Regions from separate parts of the Alteromonas fortis genome, predicted to be linked through region 1. Evidence: predicted binding sites of a transcription regulator. Region 1 holds the regulator's gene; the other holds the start of a gene.
What was found. Region 1 encodes sigma-54, which starts transcription at its own class of promoters, with help from an activator protein. Its sites were predicted from a motif close to GTTGGCACGNNNNTNGNNT; they were not measured.
Positions count from the first base shown of each region.

Region 1 (9,343 bases):
GAAAACCCTTTTGTATAGAGTGTTCAGGTAGCACGAGTTAACGTAATAAGCTTACCGTTTGTAAGCGTAAACTTGTTTCTCGACGGAGGAAATTGAATGGCCGTAGCCGCGAATAAACGTTCTATTATGACGTTGTTCTCTGACACAATTGATATTTATAGCCACCAGGTGCGCATTGTGTTGGCAGAAAAAGGTGTGGGTGTTGAAATCAGCTACACAGATCCTAGCAACCTGTCTGAAGATCTGTTGGAGCTTAACCCTTACGGTACTGTTCCAACTCTAGTTGATCGCGAACTTGTACTTTACAAGTCGCATATCATCATGGAATACCTTGATGAGCGTTTCCCTCATCCACCACTAATGCCGGTTTACCCTGTATCACGTGGCCAAAGCCGTCTTATGATGCACCGCATTGAGCAAGATTGGTACTCGCTTGCTGCTCGTATCTTCCGTGGTGAAGGTGACGTAGAAGCAGCACGTAATGAGTTGCGTGAAGCCTTGCTTTCACTTGCCCCTGTATTTGGTGAAATGCCTTACTTCATGAGCGAAGAGTTCAGCTTAGTTGACTGCTACCTTGCTCCGCTATTGTGGCGTCTTCCTGCACTAGGCATTGAACTAAACGGTGCTGGCAGCAAAGAAATTAACGCTTACATGAACCGCATTTTCTCTCGTAGTTCATTTAAAGCATCTTTGACTGACCAAGAGCGCGAGATCCACAACCCGCTATGACATCTATGACGTCAAACCAGCCCTATTTGCTTAGGGCTTTTTATGAGTGGATTGTTGATAACGATTTGACGCCGTACATTGTGGTTGATGCAACTAACGAGTTGGTAGAAGTGCCGCAAGAGTTTGTTAAAGACGGTCAAATTGTTTTAAACGTATCGCCAAGTGCGTGTGTTAATTTCTCTCTCGATTTAGACGGCTTGTCGTTTCAAGCACGTTTTTCTGGCCAGCCCAGAAGATTGAGTATGCCTTGTGAAGCTGTGATGGCTATATACGCAAGGGAAAACGGTGCAGGTACAGTATTTGCCACCGAAGAAGATATTGCCCGCGCGCAGAAAGAGCGCACTGAAGCACCTGAAGATGTGTCTCAACCGAGCGGACCAACGCCTCTGGAAGACGCTGACTCTAGCGATGTTCAAGATGCGCCTGTCCCCCCTAAAAAGGGTAAGCCTAGCTTAAAGGTTATTAAGTAGCTTATCAAATAACGTATTAGCCTGGCTTTGTGAAGTTTATCTACTCAGCAAAGCCAGTGCTTTTTCTTTCCCATTCCCGTTAAGCTGCATCTCGCTTTAATGTTTAAAGATTTCCTTTGACACAAAAGTAAAAACACCCCATTACCTGCGTAATAGGGCGCTTTCACATGGTACTGCGTTTGAACATTTAACGGGTTCGGGTAATCACCACGCGGCTCGTTGGGAAATCAAAGCGATGGGCCTCGGTTAGTACCGATGTAGACAGGCCTTCACGGCTTGGATCATTAGCGTTTGCACTGGTAACTACACCCTGGTGAAGTCTTACTGCATCGGCAAAGTCATCCCTCACTACATCATAACCTGCGGCTGCTCCGCCGCCACCCGCTGCACTAGCGGCGGGGCCAGGCATAGTGGCTGCAGTTTCTGTATTTGCTTCTGTACCCGCATCCCAGGTCACTGTCATGAACGTTTTTGTATCACCAACCGCCATGTTGCTTACATTTGCAGCGTTTAAGCCAGTAAATGCGTCGTTAGTGTTGACCAGCATGGTCGTTACTGTAAGGCGCAGGTTGTCAGCATCGAGTTCTGGAACCACAAGAGTTAGCTCTGTCCCCATTGAGCGAGGGCCCAGTATTCCCTCTGAACTTAGCGCATCTAAAAAGTCAGTAGACTCTGCTGCTTCACTGATTACCATCGAGGGATCACCGCCCTCAGCCATAATTTCAATACCCATGCTGGCTGGCTCGCCCTCACTAAATGAATGGAAGCCTGGTTCATGCAAGATGACTGCAGCAGGTGCAAAGGGCTGAGAGTAGGTTAAGTTGGTAATTTGTACGGTATAAACCGCTGAATTACCGTTAATACCGTCTTGTCCATCTGCACCGTCTTCACCATCGGCACCATCTTGACCGTCGATTCCAGCTTCACCTTGTGGTCCAGCTGGCCCCTGAGGTCCTGTATCACCATCGTCGCCGCACGCCGCCAAAAGAGCTGATAACATTAATAACGTACTGAGTTTTACTATTGGATTAGTCATAGTAATAGCTCCTTAAGATGCAGGAACAGTTATAACAACACGTGCAACGGGGTTTAACCAACGGTGTACAGTTGAATCTAAATCACTTGCACCTGAAGCATTGTCGGTGTCACCAAGCGCATTGCGGTGAATGTGTACCGGACCATCTTCACCATCTTCTATTTCACCATTAACTACCTGTGCTCCCACACCTGTGCCGCCCGTACCTAAGTCAACGATACGAGTTGGTGCACCACCGCCAGCAACACCAGGAACGCCATAACCCCCTAGCGCATTTCCTGTGCCGGCTTCAACGACGTCAGTACGAGCACTATTTAGCTCATCGTTTAACTCAGTGCCAGCATCGTAAGCATTAAGATAATACGTATAGGTGCCAGGTTCAGTAGGGATCTCAATACTGTCCATACCAACGAAGGCATCATTGGTTGGTATCAACATAGACAGCAGTGAAAGATAAGGCTTGTCCATTGTGTCGAAGGGATAACTTAATGTTGCTTTCGGGGCTAGAAGGCCGCCAAAACGATGCCATGTATTTGAACCATTGTCTGTATCGACAGGACCCAATACCGCCTCAAAGTTAGCTCCGCTTGAGTCAGCGTTTTGTTCATCATCAATAACACCCGCTTCAGCAAGCCACGCTAGAGCCGATGAAGCTGGCTGTCCCACTTCAAAAGCGTCAACGGTGTCATCGTGCGCAATAACTAGCCGCGGCGTAAAGCTTTGCGCTTGGGTTAAGTTAGTAATTTCAACATCTAATGTAACGGCTTGGCTTACTGAAATTGTTGCGAGCGACAGTAGGGTAGCGCTAGCAAGTTTAGTGAATTTCATTTTATTGTCCTTGTTTATGGCTTAAATCGCATAAAAATCTAGGGCAGTAAAATTTTTAATTCATCACAGAACTATCACAAAAAACACACAGATTTGTATCGATAAATAACAATATTGTTAGAAATTTTTAGTGCTTATTTATCAGTCAAAAAATTGTTATTAATGTGAAATAAAAACACGAAGGGTCGGGTCTTTCTTTTTATTGGCGAATTAGGAGCGAGATATGATCCTTATCATCTACACTGGAAATAAGTTTCAACAAAATATATCGCAATGCTTAAGTAAGCATAGCTTTCTTTACGACACAGTCTCTAATTTTCAATCCGCAGAGTCTTTGCTTAAGGCGCAGCAGTATTCACTTATTATTGTCGAATCGCACAGTAATACTATGTGCCTGCAGCGTATTAGACGTTTAGTAGAAGCTAACCCTGAGAGCTGGGTGGTGGCCGTTGAAAGTGATATGCCGAGAACTGATACGACTGAGGATACAGTCGATGAGGCTAATTACTATGAAGCAGGTGTCGATGACTTCCTTACAGGAACGTTTGACGAGCGTATGTTTTCAGCACGTATTCGTTCCCATATGCGAAGAAGTATGCCCATCCAAGAAGCCTTGCGATCTAACGATGGTAGCGAATATCGCATCGAAATTGGCCCGCTTAGGGTAGATCAGCGTTATCACAGCGTGACGATCAATGGTCAAATACTGGCACTAACGGCACGCGAATTCACCTTGTTGAATTATTTCTGTCGTCACCCCAATCAAGTGTTCTCCCGCAATCAGCTACTTAGCGAGGTTTGGGGTTATAACCATGAAGGTTATGAGCATACGGTAAACACACATATTAATCGTCTTCGCTCTAAACTTGACAAGGTTAACAGTATTGAAAATGGTGGGCAGCTAGTACAAACCGTATGGGGCGTCGGATACAAACTGAATGTAAATGGGTATACAGCCAAGGCGTTAAGCGCCTGAACGATATAGTTTAAAAAATTACTTGAGCCGTAGGAGCAAAGTAATCTTGTAATCTTCACCGACTTAAATTAAAAACAGCGTCGCAGTACCTAAGAACGCAAAAATACCCACTACATCAGTTATCGTAGTTAAGATAACACTGCCTGCTAAGGCAGGGTCTATCTTAAGACGCTTCATGATCATAGGTAAGGTTGCACCCGCTAAGGCAGCTGCAATCATATTTACCATCATGGCAAAGGCAATAATTACGCCGAGCATGTAATCTTGTTTCCATAACGCAATGACTGAGGCAATAAGCACCGCCCAAATGGCACCGTTTAAAAAGCCGATGGATATCTCTTTACTGATAAGCCATCGTGAGTTACTTGCGTTAACATGGCCTAGTGCCATACCACGAATAACAAGGGTCAGCGTTTGGTTACCCGCTACACCGCCCATACTGGGAACAATGGTATTTAATATAGCTAACACAGCCAGTTGGCTGAGTGTTGCTTCGAATAAGTCGCTCACCATGGCGGCCATTAGCGCCGTCACCAAGTTTACCGCCAGCCACACCGAGCGTCGTTTGGTACTTTGCATAACCGGTGCAAAGGTATCTTCGTCGTCATCAAGACCCGCCATACTCATCATTGAGTGCTCGGCGTCTTCACGAATAATATCAACCACGTCGTCAATGGTAATTCGGCCCACTAAGCGATGATTCTCATCAACTACGGGCGCTGAAAGCCAGTTATATCGCTCGAAAAGGCTAGCAACTTCATCGTCTGGCATATTCACAGGAATCGCTTCAGATTCCTCATCCATAACATCAGACACTTTGTCGTCGGTATCTGCGGTAAGTAAACGGGTAACCGGAACAATACCAACTAGGTTGTCGGTCCTATTTACTACATAGAAGGTGTCTGTATTTTCTGGTAACTCACCTTTTAAACGAATGTAACGTAGAACCACATCAATGGTGACATCAGGACGCAAGGTAATGGTGTCGGTGTTCATGATGAAACCAGCGGTTTCTTCACCGTAAGACAGTGCTTGCTCTGCACGTACGCGGTCTTGGGCATCCATTGAATCGAGAATGTCTGCCAACACAGGTTCAGGAAGACTACTCAGCGTTTCTGCTAAATCATCGGTATCCATCTCTTCAAGTGCGTCAACCACGTTGGCGGGGAGCATCTTTGTTATAATACCGTTTCGAACATCGTCAGACAGTTCTTCTAAAATGTCGCCGTGAAAATCGCTATCAATTAACTCCCACAACTCATCACGGGTCCTGCTTGGACTAGACTCAAGAATATGCGCAACGTCTGAAGGAGGAAGTTCAAGCAGAAGCTTACGTACAGATACAAACTGACCGTTTATTAACGCTGCGTTGAGTGCACGTAATTGGGTTTGTACGTATTTAGAAACAAGCGCTTCTGCCATAAGGCGTTATTCCTACTATGCTGAGATGGAAAAATAGAGACTGTTTTAGCCTAAGTGTGCGTAGAATATCGCAATTATATTAAGTCTGTCATGATAATTGCGTGGCTTTTACGCAAGAATTTGGAATTACTAAGTTAGCTGTTGATTAATTCGTCAAGAGTGAAGCGTGTTGAGACTATTCGTCTTCGTTAAATCTGCCCTCGATAAGTTCTTCAATAGCAGCAAGTGCATCGACCGCGTCATCACCATCGACAATAACATCTACCTGTTCGCCCTGATGACTTTCCAGCATCATCAAGCCTAAAACGCTACTTGCATCGGCTTCTTTATCACCTTTTTTCAAAATGATTTTGGCATCAAATTGATTAGCAAGCTTAACCAATTGCGTGGCTGCTCTAGCGTGTAAACCTAGTTTATTAACGATAGTAAGCGTTTTTTGAATAGTCATTACTGGTTAAGCTCTCGGTGACGAATTTGAACATCAGGATGTATTTCACTGAAGGTTTTCGACAAGGTTTGGGCAATATAGACAGAGCGGTGCTGGCCGCCAGTGCAACCAATCGCTACCGTTACATAGCTTCTATTGTTGCGCTCTAGGTGAGGAAGCCATGTGGTCATTAAGTTCTGTATCTGCCAGATAAATTTGGTTACTACAGGTTGTGAGCCTAAAAATACCTCCACGGGGGCATCTAACCCAGTAAGGTGTCTAAGGTCAGGTTCCCAATGAGGGTTGGGAAGGAAGCGCGCATCAAAAACATAATCTGCGTCTTTAGGAATGCCATGTTTAAAGCCAAACGACTCAAACACAAGCACAAGGCGTGAGCTTTTCTTACCCAGGATACGCTCTCGAATTAACTCTGCCAGTTGGTGAATGGTAAGCTTATCTGTGTCTAAATATAAATCTGCGCGTTCAGCAATAGGAGCAAGGAGCGCAGATTCTGCTCTGATAGCTTCTGATAGAGACTTATTTAGTTTAGCTAAAGGATGAAGACGGCGAGTTTCGCTAAACCGCTTGACCAGTACGTCATCGCTTGCGTCAATGTACACTATAGTCATCGACCAAGAAGAAGGCAGATAATCTAGAATCTCTACCAAGTCATCTGGATTTTTGGGAAGATTCCTTACGTCGATACTTACTGCAACTTGGTCGTATTCATCAACAACAGTATGGGTGAGGGTGGGAAGCAAATTTACTGGGATATTATCAACACAGTAATAACCTAAGTCTTCCAAAGCGCGAAGTGCGACAGACTTACCAGACCCTGAACGACCACTGATTATGATCAGCTTCACCTAAACTCTCCCTTATATTCTGGTTTCATCACATACGCGTTGTTGAATAAAGCGCCTATCTATAATGTATAGGCTCTTATGGCTTAACTTAATGCAGAAATAATCTCGTCGCTGGTTGTTGCACGGCGTATTGTTTTAATTGTTTCTTTGTCACTGAGCTTACCTGCTACGGTAGCCAGTGTTTGAAGGTGTCCTTCGGTTTGCTCTTCGGGAACGAGTAGCGCAAAAAATATGTCTACGGGCTTTTCATCTAGGGCATCAAAGTTGATAGCTGGTGTGCTTGTTACAACAATTGCTATTACCTTCTCAAGGCCAGCCAGGCGACCGTGAGGCAGTGCTATGCCGTTGCCAATACCCGTGCTACCCATACGTTCTCGAGCCATTAAGCTATTTAAAACCGTTGCCTGGTCGATGTTATCATTTTGCTTGGCAGCGATATCAGCGATGATCTCAAGAATTCGCTTTTTACTATTACACTGAACCGCACACTCGGTGCGGTCCAGACTTACGATGGCTTGTATATCCATACTTAATTAACTACTAATGTTTTTTCAGTTTTTCCTTATGCTTGATTACCTGCCGGTCGAGTTTATCAACCATGCTGTCAATCGCCGCATACATGTCGGTATTTTCTGAGGATGCGAATACTTCAGCGCCACTTAAATGAACAGTCGCTTCGGCTTTTTGATTTAATTTTTCAACGTTCAGGATGACATGCACATTAGAAATGTGATCAAAGTGACGTTCAAGTTTGCTGAACTTCGTATCGACATAATTACGCAAAGAGTCGGTGATTTCGACATGATGACCAGTGAGGTTGATTTGCATATTTCGTCTTCCTTATATATTTAAGCCTAGTTAAATAAGGCTTTTGCGTTGGTTCGACGGTGGGATCGATAACGATTCCCGATATTTTGCTATTGTTCGCCGAGCGACTTTTATGCCTTGCTCTGCCAACAACGAAGCAATCTTGCTATCACTTAGCGGCTTGCTAGGATTTTCCGCAGCCACTAACTTCTTGATCAATGCACGAATCGCTGTAGATGAACATTCACCACCTGACTCAGTTGCTACGTGGCTTGAGAAGAAATACTTCAATTCGAAGATACCACGAGGCGTATGCATATACTTTTGCGTTGTCACACGGGAAATAGTCGATTCGTGCATATCTACCATTTCTGCGACATCATTTAGCACCATTGGTTTCATCATTTCCGGGCCGTGCTCAAAAAAGCCCATTTGCTGCTGCACAATACAATTTGCGACCTTCATTAAGGTATCGTTACGAGATTCAAGGCTCTTTATGAACCACTTGGCCTCTTGCATGTGTGAGCGGATGAATTGTGAATCGCTACTGTTCTTAGCACGGCGACTCATTGCTGCGTACTGTTGATTTACGCTTAATTTCGGCAGACTGTCGGGGTTCAGCTCAACCACCCAACGGCCATTTTTCTTGGTTACTGAGACATCAGGAATAACGTACTCAGGCTCTTTAGTAACTAAAGCACTACCTGGGCGAGGATTCAAGGTTTGAAGTAAACGCATTGCTTCGCGCAGCTGATCTTCTTTTAATCGGCTCTTACGCATTAGGGTGCGGTAGTCTTTACTGCTCAGTAAATCTGAATATTCCTCAATAAGCTGCTTCGCTTCAGAAAGCCACGGCGTGTCTTCTGAAAACTGGCGCAATTGCACCATAAGACATTCTTGAGGGGTACGAGAACCTGAACCAATGGGGTCGAACATTTGAATGCGCTTAAGTACACATTCTATTTCGTCCATTTCGATAGGCTCTTCAAGATCATCATCGTTGACCGCTTCTAAGATATCGTCAAGAGTAACGGTCAAATAACCTGATTCGTCAATCGAATCGATGATTGCAGTAGCAATGGCGCGGTCAGTATCCGAAAAATGAGTGAGGCGCATTTGCCAAAGCAAGTGCTCTTGGATGTCTTCAGTGGTTTCACCTTGAAAGATTTGTTCATCATCATTAGATGGACCAGGTGCAGGCGCAGAAGAAGCGGAATAATACTCATCCCAAGTGCTGTCGATAGGTAGCTCATCGGGAAGGTCATTCTTCTCCAGTGCATCTCCTGCTTCTAGCGTGTCGCTTGATGCAGAAGCTGTCGCTTCAGCAGCGCTATCGTCACTATCGACATTGTTCTTTTCTACTTGTGGCTCGTCGTTACCTTCTTCCACTTCTAAAAGCGGATTAGAGTCGAGCGCTTCTTGAATCTCTTGCTGAAGATCAAGCGTAGAAAGCTGCAGCAGCTTAATGGCCTGCTGCAGCTGAGGTGTCATGGTAAGTTGTTGGCTAAATTTTAGCTGTAAAGATGGTTTCATCTACGTCTTATTTAAATGCTCTAAATTAAATATACCAGAGCGAAACTGAAAAGTGACAATTCGGTTACACTAACTATAGCCTGAATTGTTCGCCTAGGTATACGTCCCTTACTTTTTGATTACTTAAAACCTGTTCCGCAGTTCCTTGCGCAATAAGCTCGCCATGACTCACAATGTACGCTTTTTCGCAAACATCCAATGTTTCGCGTACGTTATGGTCCGTGATAAGGATACCAATACCCCTATCTC
Region 1 covers NZ_LR812090.1:803,697-813,039, forward strand. Annotated here, with positions in the region: gene sspA (stringent starvation protein SspA) at 97-729, shown strand; gene PCAR9_RS03570 (ClpXP protease specificity-enhancing factor) at 726-1,199, shown strand; gene PCAR9_RS03575 (spondin domain-containing protein) at 1,387-2,235, opposite strand; gene PCAR9_RS03580 (spondin domain-containing protein) at 2,248-3,063, opposite strand; gene PCAR9_RS03585 (response regulator transcription factor) at 3,287-4,039, shown strand; gene mgtE (magnesium transporter) at 4,103-5,461, opposite strand; gene PCAR9_RS03595 (HPr family phosphocarrier protein) at 5,637-5,909, opposite strand; gene rapZ (RNase adapter RapZ) at 5,909-6,754, opposite strand; gene ptsN (PTS IIA-like nitrogen regulatory protein PtsN) at 6,838-7,281, opposite strand; gene hpf (ribosome hibernation promoting factor) at 7,295-7,582, opposite strand; gene PCAR9_RS03615 (RNA polymerase factor sigma-54) at 7,613-9,094, opposite strand; gene lptB (LPS export ABC transporter ATP-binding protein) at 9,168-9,343, opposite strand, start outside.

Region 2 (9,343 bases), 3.1 Mb from region 1:
GTTTGTGGGTTCGTGTCACTTTGTTCCGTAAGGACGTTATTCGTGTCATCGCCGTAAACCGATGTGGTACTGATAAAAATAATGTGCGCGACGTTTGCGCTTAGTGCAGCATCAATAAGTCGCAGCATATTTTCAGTAAATGATTCGAGGTTGGTGTTTCTTCTACCAGGGGGAATATTTAACAATAACGTCGCGTTTTGTAAGTGGCTACATAGTACTGATGTATCATCGCCCAGTGCATATTCTATGGCGGTGACACCTTGTTTCTTTAACGCGAGGCGTTTCTGTTGGCTTCGAGTAGTGCCTATAATATTGACCTTACCTGCCAGTGCGTTGCCTACATAGCCGGCTAACCAGCCATAGCCACTAATTACTACATTCTGAGTCATCGATTAAATTCCCCTTTTGTTTAGGGCTTAAGAGTACATCAATCGGGGTGCGGATGTCGTTAATATGCCTACCATTAACTGAAAAAGCAGAAATCTGAAAGAGGTGAAATATTCAAAAGTTAAATAGCGACCGGTATAAAAACTAAAAACCGACTGGTTTTTCAGTCGGTTTTCAAAATAAGTGATACAGAAAGGTAAGTAGTTTGTTGTAGCGGGTTTAGTTCGTGAGATTACTCGACTACATTTTCATTTCTTCGTTGTGGCCGTGTTGCTCATGGTGATCTCTGTGATCAATATCCAGCAGGTTCAAGTCATCAAGCCCTGATATAGATGCCTGCATCTTACCTTCGGCATAGTCGGCTTTCTTCAGCACTTTACACAAAGCCTCGCCTTTTTCTTCCAGCAAAGCGGCTTGGCTTTCCAAGCGATATTCTAAATCTTCACCCCAGCGCTCCATCTTTTGTTCAAACTCAGACATATCACCCCCTTCCCACAGCATTTGTGTGCCAACCGCGATAAGAATCCGGCCCATAGATTCACTGATCAAAGATTCAATTTGTGTTTCAAACTCTTGCTCCCAGCTCTCGTCAAACCAGCCTGGCTCGTCAAATTTCGTTGAATCTACGCGAATATTGCCCGCGTCATCATAAAATGAGGTGTTTAATTTAGTTTCTAGTGAGTTGAACAATTCATTGAAATCATCACCCATTTGGTCACCGCCCAGCAGTTCAGTAAACACTTCAGTCACTGCTACGTTGGCAATTTGCAGTCCTTCACTGGCAATGGTAAGAGTCATAGGAATAGCAATATCAATGTTGTTGTAGTATTCACTTACCCATCGTTGCTGTTCTCTGTCTAGCGAAACTGACTCGCCATTAATGGTCATATTGTGTTGAGCATCAATGGTCATTACTGAACCATTGTCCATCTGAACCGTGAGGTCGCCTTGGTAATACTGAATATGGCCATCTAGCTCCATGTCGCAACTGTTGTTCTGAAAGCTTGTGTCATGCGCGAATGCGTGGCCACTTATCAAAGCACTGGTAACGGCAACAGAAAGTAGTAGTTTGTTAGACATTGTTCATTCCTTAATTTAGGTGTAACACATTAACTTTGTTCTAAACGCTGCGATGGGGTGTAGGATCACTATCAAATAAACACTAGCGTTATTCGCTGATATATCTTTACTATCTTTACTGTCTTTACTAGAGCAATGGCCTTGCCAAAATTTAAAGTTAATATTTTTCAGTGGGTTAGGTTTTGAGAGCGGTTTTTTAGAGCAATTTTAAATTCACTATTTAGTGAAATTGCTAATTAATTAGTAGTTTTGACTAAGATCAATTAATACCAATAGCGATACATTTAAGCCAATCCAAGCATGGTTAAATCTTATTTATTGGTGCATAATACCGCCAATATTTTTAAGGGGTTATCACAATGGCTGATTGGATTAATGCAATTATGTTTGGTGTTGCGCTAATTGCCTTTACGCTAGGGCTAAGCAGCATCGTTATGGGCTTTATGACTGCTAAAGCAGGTGCTGAAGGTATGCAGGAAAAAATCGAGTATGGTTTTTTTGGCGTTACTGGTTTAGTACTTTGCTTACTGATGGCCTACGCACTGGCTTAAGCGATAAGCATTATGAAAAAACCGGCTATTACAGCCGGTTTTTTTTCGCCCTTAAACAACAGTGATGTAAGTTCTACTAGCCGTTGTCATTGCGGCTGTGTTCGCTTTTGTCCTGCGCTTCTCTTGGCGCCCTTACTTATCTTGGTGTATTGGCACTTTCGTCATCAATACGGTGTTGAGCAGGTTCCTGTCGGGCATCGTTTCCTTCAGAGCTGTTAAACACGCTATGTTCACGATGGGCAAGCAAGGATAAGTGCCCATCACGTTGATAAGCGCGTAAGTCGAACAGGTCTAGCATGGCCATGACATGGTCAAAAATATCTGCCTGAACTTTCTCGTATTTAACCCAGTCTTTTTGAATACTAAAGCAGTATATTTCTAACGGTAAACCAAGCTCATTAGGCGGCAACTGCCTAACCATAAGAGTCAGTTCTTGGTTAATATCTGGGTGTTTACGTATATAAGCCTCTAGATACGCCCTAAAAGTACCAATGTTGGTAAGGCGACGGTTGTTCAACAGATCCGATTCATCAATAGAATAATCTCTGTGATAGGCACGAAGCTCGTTCTTCTTTTTCTCGACATACTCATTGATGTAACGAATTTTCGAAAAGCGCTCTAGCATGTCGTTGTCGCAAAGCTTGATAGAGTGCACATCGATATATATTGCGCGCTTAATTCTACGACCACCAGACTCCTGCATGCCCCGCCAATTTTTTACCGCTTCAGTGGTAAGGCTATATGTCGGTAACGTGGAGATGGTCTTGTCCCAGTTTTGCACTTTAACGTTGGTCAGGCCTATCTCGAGTATTTCCCCATCTACTTCATACTTAGGCATGGCAATCCAATCGCCCGTATTAAACATGCGGTTGGCGGCTATTTGAATGCCGGCAACAAAGCCTAGAATGGTGTCTCTGAAGATGAGTAGTAAAACAGCTGCAATGGCGGTTAAGCCAGACACAATAAGCAGTGGGCTTCTATCTACAATCAAAGAAATACTAAGTAGTATCGTAATGATCGCGAAGGCCAGTTTCGTTACTTGAATGAAGCCTGTAATAGGGGCGCGCCGAGATAGGGCAGAAGCATTATAGACATCTTCTACTGTACTTAGCATGGCATACAAAGCTAATAGCCCACTATACAGCATGTAAAGTTGTGCACTCTTTATCATCATTCCGTGTATGACAGCTTCATCGTCAATGAGAACGGGGGTGGTAACGTAAATAAAGAGAGCTGGGAAGAGATGCATTAAACGCCTAAAGAAGCCGTGTTCTTGTAGCGCGTTATCCCACTTATTATTCGACTTATATACCCAGTTGGCTATTTGAGGGCGCACTAGCAGGCGCGCAACCACGTAGATAAGGATTGCTACGAATAGTATAGAGCCTAGAGCAAGCAAATTGTAAAGCGGATCTTCAGTGGTTAAATTAGGAAAAACGTCTTTAACCAAATGAATGAAATGATCGCGTACTGAAGCACTGACTTCCATTATTTACGACTCCAACAATTTCTTTATACGGTTGTCTTTATTTTCCCACAGACCATTTAACCAGTTTTGGAAATAAAGACGAAACTCAGACTCAGTGCGTTCTGATTCTTGTTGTAGCTCTGGCACTGGGGTAACGTTTACGTCGATAACGATTTTTGTCATCTGTCCGCTTAGCATTGCCATCATGGGGTGACGTTTATTTTCAGGGTAAAGTAGCGAGATATCTAGCACGTTAGTAAATAGCTCACCCATAGCTGAAAGCGTGAAAGAAACCCCGCCCGCTTTTGGTGGCAGTAAGTTTTCGTAAGGGCTTTGCTTAGATAAATGCTTTTGCGTTGTGAAGCGCGTTCCTTCCACAAAGTTGATGACGGTAGTAGGAACCGTTCTAAACTTTTCACAATACGCTTTAGTGGTTTCTAAGTCCTTGCCTTTCTTGTCTGGATTTTTTTCCAAATATGCGCGGGTATATCTATGCATAAAGGGCATGTCGAGCGCCCAAGCGCCTAACCCAACAAAGGGTAACCAGATGAGCTCTTTCTTAAGAAAGAACTTAGGCGCGGGAATGCGGTGTGTGGCAAATTCAATAAGTAGAATAATATCTAGATAACTTAGGTGATTAGCGATAATTAGATACCAACTGTTTTTTGAAAGCTCACCATGAACCGAACACTCAATATCAACCTTATTAAATAGCCTGATTAACAGCACACTGATACGCCCAAAGCTAAACATTAGGGCATGCATAACCTTGTTCCAGGCAGTTCTAATTCTTCCATTTGGTAACAGCAGTTTTACCAAGCCAAGTAGAATAATTAGTCCGCCCCATAGAGCGAGGTTCAGAATTTGCAGCGTGGTGTGCAAAACAAAAATAAAAGGCGCAAGTACTACACGGATCATAATGGTTTCTGAGTTGCGTTAAGTGAATCTAAAAGCTGATCTTTGGCGTGCCATTGTTCATTTAGCCACGTTTGAAAACGGGCGCGAACTTGCGGATCATCAAAGTAACTATCGTTGAATACGCCATTTTCCATAATGTCTTTAATAGGCATAACCTTTATATTTACGCGGATGTCGCGCACTTTGCCACTCACGAAGTCCCAAAAAGAAGGAACGCCGTTAGGGTAGTCTATTGTGACATCTATCAATTTATGTAGCTGGTCACCCATGGCCGATAACACAAAAGCAATCCCGCCTGCTTTGGGCTTAAGAAGATGCTGAAAAGGCGAGTTCTGCCTATCGTGTTTTCCCTGCGTAAAGCGGGTGCCTTCTACAAAGTTCATAATACTAACGGGCTTGTTGCGAAACTTCTCGCACGCTTTGCGTGTAGTTTCCATGTCCTTTCCTTTGAGATGCGGGTTTTTAGCCAAGAAAGACTTTGAATACCGCTGCATAAATGGGAAGTCGAGCGCCCACCATGCCAATCCAAGAATTGGTACATAGATTAGCTCTTTTTTAAGGAAAAACTTTAAAAAAGGGATTTTTCGGTTGAATACACGTTGAAGAACAAGGATATCGACCCAAGATTGGTGGTTAGCAACGACGAGATACCAATCATCTCGGGTAAGTTTTTCTAGTCCGTTTACCTGCCATTTGGTTCGACCGCTGATGCGCTGATTAAGGTTGTTTACACCAATCCACGCGGTAGCGCAGGCATCGAGCAAATAAGAGATGAAGCGTCGCCACGGGGTTATGGGGATTAATTTAAAAATCGCGAGAATGAATATAGGCGTTGACCACAAAACTGTATTCAGGAAATAGCAGATAACCGAAATAGTGCCAACAATATGATGCAACAGGGCTTTTACCATTGTACTTACCTCAAAAATTAGGCGCTTAGTGTAAACGAACTTGATCTAAAATCCGATAGAGCCTTTACTGATTCCACAATAAAGGTGCAATTTTACGAATTCAAGGAGCTGAAATGGAGCTAATTGGCGAAAATAAAGCATTTGGGGGCCAGCATTTGCGCTACACCCACAAAGCTGAAACCACACAATGCGATATGACTTTCGCAATTTTTCTACCCCCATTTGCCTCTAGAGAAAAGCCGGTGCCGGTATTATATTGGCTATCGGGGTTAACCTGTACCGATCAAAACTTTATGCAGAAAGCGGGGGCAATGAAGCTTGCTGCAGAACTGGGTATGGCCATCGTGGCACCTGATACTTCACCTCGTGGTGAAGGTGTGCCCGATGATGAAGAAGGCGCTTATGACTTCGGTCTAGGAGCGGGCTTCTATGTAGACGCAACTCAAGCTCCGTGGGACAAACACTACAACATGTATAGTTACATTGTTGATGAACTGCCAGCGCTTATCGAAAGCGAATTTCCTGTAACTAAAGAGCGAGCAATTAGCGGACATTCTATGGGCGGGCACGGGGCGCTTGTTATCGGCATGCGTAACCCAAACAAATTTGTTTCAGTATCAGCGTTTAGCCCAATCTCGAATCCGTCAGATTGCCCATGGGGAGAAAAAGCACTAGGCAGATACCTAGGTGATGGCAAGGCAGCATGGAAGGACTACGACGCATCTTTGCTGTTAGCAAGCAAAACCCATAGTGTGCCTTTGTTGGTAGAGCAGGGCACAAAAGATGAGTTCTTGCACGAACAGTTAAAGCCTCAGTCTCTGGTACATGCTGCGCAGCAATCAGATACGCAGCTTACGCTAAATATGCACGAAGGTTACGATCATAGCTATTTCTTCATTGCATCGTTTATTGAAGAGCATTTAGAGTTCCATGCGGGACATATGGGCCTAATTTAAGCGTGTTCATTTAAGTTAAGAAGTGCACTAAAAAGCCGGAACAAGTTCCGGCTTTTTGTATTATTTTGCATAAAAGGCTGTAAATTACTTGAGCTTTCTTGCAAGTGAGATGAACTCATCAATCGCAACGGGTCGCTGATATAAATACCCTTGGCCGTATGCGCATTGGTGATTCTGTAGAAACTGCTGCTGTTGTGGCGTTTCAATGCCTTCAGCAATTATTTTGATATTTAGATTATTCGCAAGCCCTAGAATCGCCTGAACGATAGCTTGGTCGTCGGTGTTCTTCTCTAGTTCGCTTACGAAAGAGCGGTCAATCTTAAGCTCATCAATGGGCAACTTTTTCAAATAGACAAGTGAGCTAAAGCCTGTACCAAAATCGTCAATTGATACAGTAATACCCATAGCTCTAAGTTCATTTAGTAATATGGATACTGTTTCCAAGCTCTCAATGAATACGCTCTCTGTAAGTTCAATCGAAAGGTTAGAACCGAAAAGCTGGTGGTCTTCCAGGGCATTCTTAATTTGGTTTAGTAGCGCTAAATCTGATACTTGTCGGCCGGATATATTGATAGCTAACCTGATATCTAGGTTAGATGCCTTTAGTGCCTCAATGGCGGCACAAGCTTCATTAATAAGCCATTCGCCAAAGGGAAAAATGAGCTCACTTTTCTCTGCTAATGGTATAAAAACTTCCGGCGAAATAAACTTACCTTCTGGTGTTATCCATCGCGTTAACGCTTCGCACTTGACGATTTTTCCAGTGGAAAGGTCAACAATAGGCTGTAGGAATAGTTTTAGCTCATTGTTTGCAATCGCTCGCCGCAGTTCTGATTCAAGTTCGTAAATAGCATTATGCTGACTATGCAACTCTTCGCTGTAAACTAACGAGATGTTTCTGCCCTGATATTTAGCAGCTTGAAGTGCGACATCTGTACATTGAAGTAATGTTTCTGCTGAAGAGCAATCTTGCGGAAAACTTGCTTCACCAATGTTAATACCTAAATTAGGCTCGCTGCCGTTAAGCACGGTGTAGGTCTTGGTTAGCTTGCTCACAAGCTGTTTTACGTACTCGCTGCTACTTACATCTTTAAACGTATCTATTCGTTTTACGAGTGCGAACTCGTTACTGCCAATCCTTGCAATAAACCCGCTATTTCCAACAAAGGCCTGTAGCCGCAAAGCAAATGATTTTAAGATTTCATCCCCAGATTGGTAGCTCAGCGCCTCATTAATCTTTTTGAAATCGCAGATATCAATAATAAATAGCTTAAAAGGAGTGTCTTCCTGAACTAACCGTCTTACCGTATCGGTGAACAAATTCCGATTGGCTACTTTGGTTAATGAATCCATGCCGCTGGCAGTAAGCACACTTTCTTCTTTATTATGTATGTGCGTGATGTCAGTAAACAAATAAACCCAATGGGTGAGCTCTTCGCCATGTAATACAGGGTGGATAGTGACCTGAAGCCAAACCTTATAATCGTCTACCGGTTGCCAGTATATTTCGCCTTGCCACGGTGCTTTACGTTGCACTAATGCGGGTAGAAAAGTAGACGGCGCGTCGATATCTTTGATTAGCTCCATGATACGTATAGAGCTTGGTGTAGTGCTATTACACAACAGAAGCCGGTGTGAAGCTTTGTTGTCTAAAATTAACGCCCCTTCATTATCTAAAATAACAACACCCGTTTCTAAATTATGAATAGCTTGCTGTATAGGCGGCACGAGCTTTTGTAGTCGAGTGTTTTTGCGCAGCACATTATTTAATCTATGCCTAATGTATTCGTGCTGTCCTACAATTTCATGGTGACTTAACAGCAATTCACGGGCAGCTTGAAGCGTCTGTTGTTTTTCATCAAATTGTTCTTCAACGTTCTTGACCACTAGATAGCGAGAGCCAGAGCCGCTATTTATAGCCAGGGCTTCAAGACGCAAAAGCTGATTTTCGTTTTGTTCGGTCCAAAAACCGGAAGATAGGGTGAACGACGTTTCTCCTTTCCAAACCTCATCAGCATCGAAAAAGAAATCATCTAAAAAGATCGATGGAACGTGCTTTTTTTGCAGCTTATTGTTTTCGTCAAGCGAAACTACGTTCAATAACCATGGAAGTTCCGGTGTTAAACACGTGATGTCGTCTTCAGAGTTACACTTAAACAACGCGCAGTTAGTTATGCCCAGCGCATTTAATAAATGGATATCCATGGCATTCTCCTACCAAAACGCAATTGTACTGAATAAGTTTTCTACATTTTCACCGGTTTTCGCACTTGTTTTAGTAAGTGAAGAAAATCTCTGTGCGTAATTATTCAGCTCTTCTTCACTCCAATGCCAGCTAGTGGGGAGGTCAGTTTTATTCACTACGAAAAAGGCGGGAATGTCGGGGTAATGCTCGCGTGCAAGGTCAAGGATTTCTATACCCTCAAGCAAAGATTGAGAGCGAGTTTGATCAACCACAATAATATAAGCACTGGCGCCGCGAAGGTAGCGGGGATTAAAGCCGCAGTATCTATCAATACCCTCTAAATCCCAAAGGAGAAGCTGAACACCTCGGCCTTCTTTATTGACTTGTTTTTTGTCTATTTTTACGCCAATAGTTGTCTTGTACTTTTCGGAAAAAATACCTTCGACAAACTGCTTTACTAGGCTTGTTTTACCAACACCAGTGGGCCCTAGAATACAAACTTTTTTCTGTATCACCGCAAAGCTTCCTTACTATTGCTCACTGGATATTAAAACATTTAACATAACTGAACGCCCCATTGATGCCTTCTGCAATGGCAGCTCTCCTAAGCTTACGGGTATAAGGATATCACTTTCTACACCAAGTGAAATTAATGAATTCACAACATTCTCTGCTCGTTTTTGGCTCAAGGCACGATTGCGTGCGCTTGAGCCTGAATTGTCACTGGCACCCATTACAATAATACTCACAACAGTATTTGTTTTATCCGCAAGCATTAATAGTTGTTTTATATCGTTTGCCAGTGTCTCTAATTTTGCTAACTGTACTTCAGAAAGCGCTTCTTGGTTAGTAGCAAAAAGTACATTTTGTGAAGAAACTTTATTAAC
Region 2 covers NZ_LR812090.1:3,893,422-3,902,764, reverse strand. Annotated here, with positions in the region: gene PCAR9_RS16745 (NAD-dependent epimerase/dehydratase family protein) at 1-389, opposite strand, end outside; gene PCAR9_RS16740 (DUF2884 family protein) at 628-1,467, opposite strand; gene PCAR9_RS16735 (hypothetical protein) at 1,827-2,018, shown strand; gene PCAR9_RS16730 (mechanosensitive ion channel family protein) at 2,155-3,507, opposite strand; gene yihG (1-acylglycerol-3-phosphate O-acyltransferase, YihG family) at 3,511-4,404, opposite strand; gene yihG (1-acylglycerol-3-phosphate O-acyltransferase, YihG family) at 4,401-5,315, opposite strand; gene fghA (S-formylglutathione hydrolase) at 5,429-6,271, shown strand; gene PCAR9_RS16710 (putative bifunctional diguanylate cyclase/phosphodiesterase) at 6,356-8,476, opposite strand; gene PCAR9_RS16705 (Rab family GTPase) at 8,486-8,971, opposite strand; gene PCAR9_RS16700 (OmpA family protein) at 8,987-9,343, opposite strand, start outside.
Region 2: a site for sigma-54 is predicted at 1,598-1,616, ahead of PCAR9_RS16740 (DUF2884 family protein). Genes of this name have one in related genera too.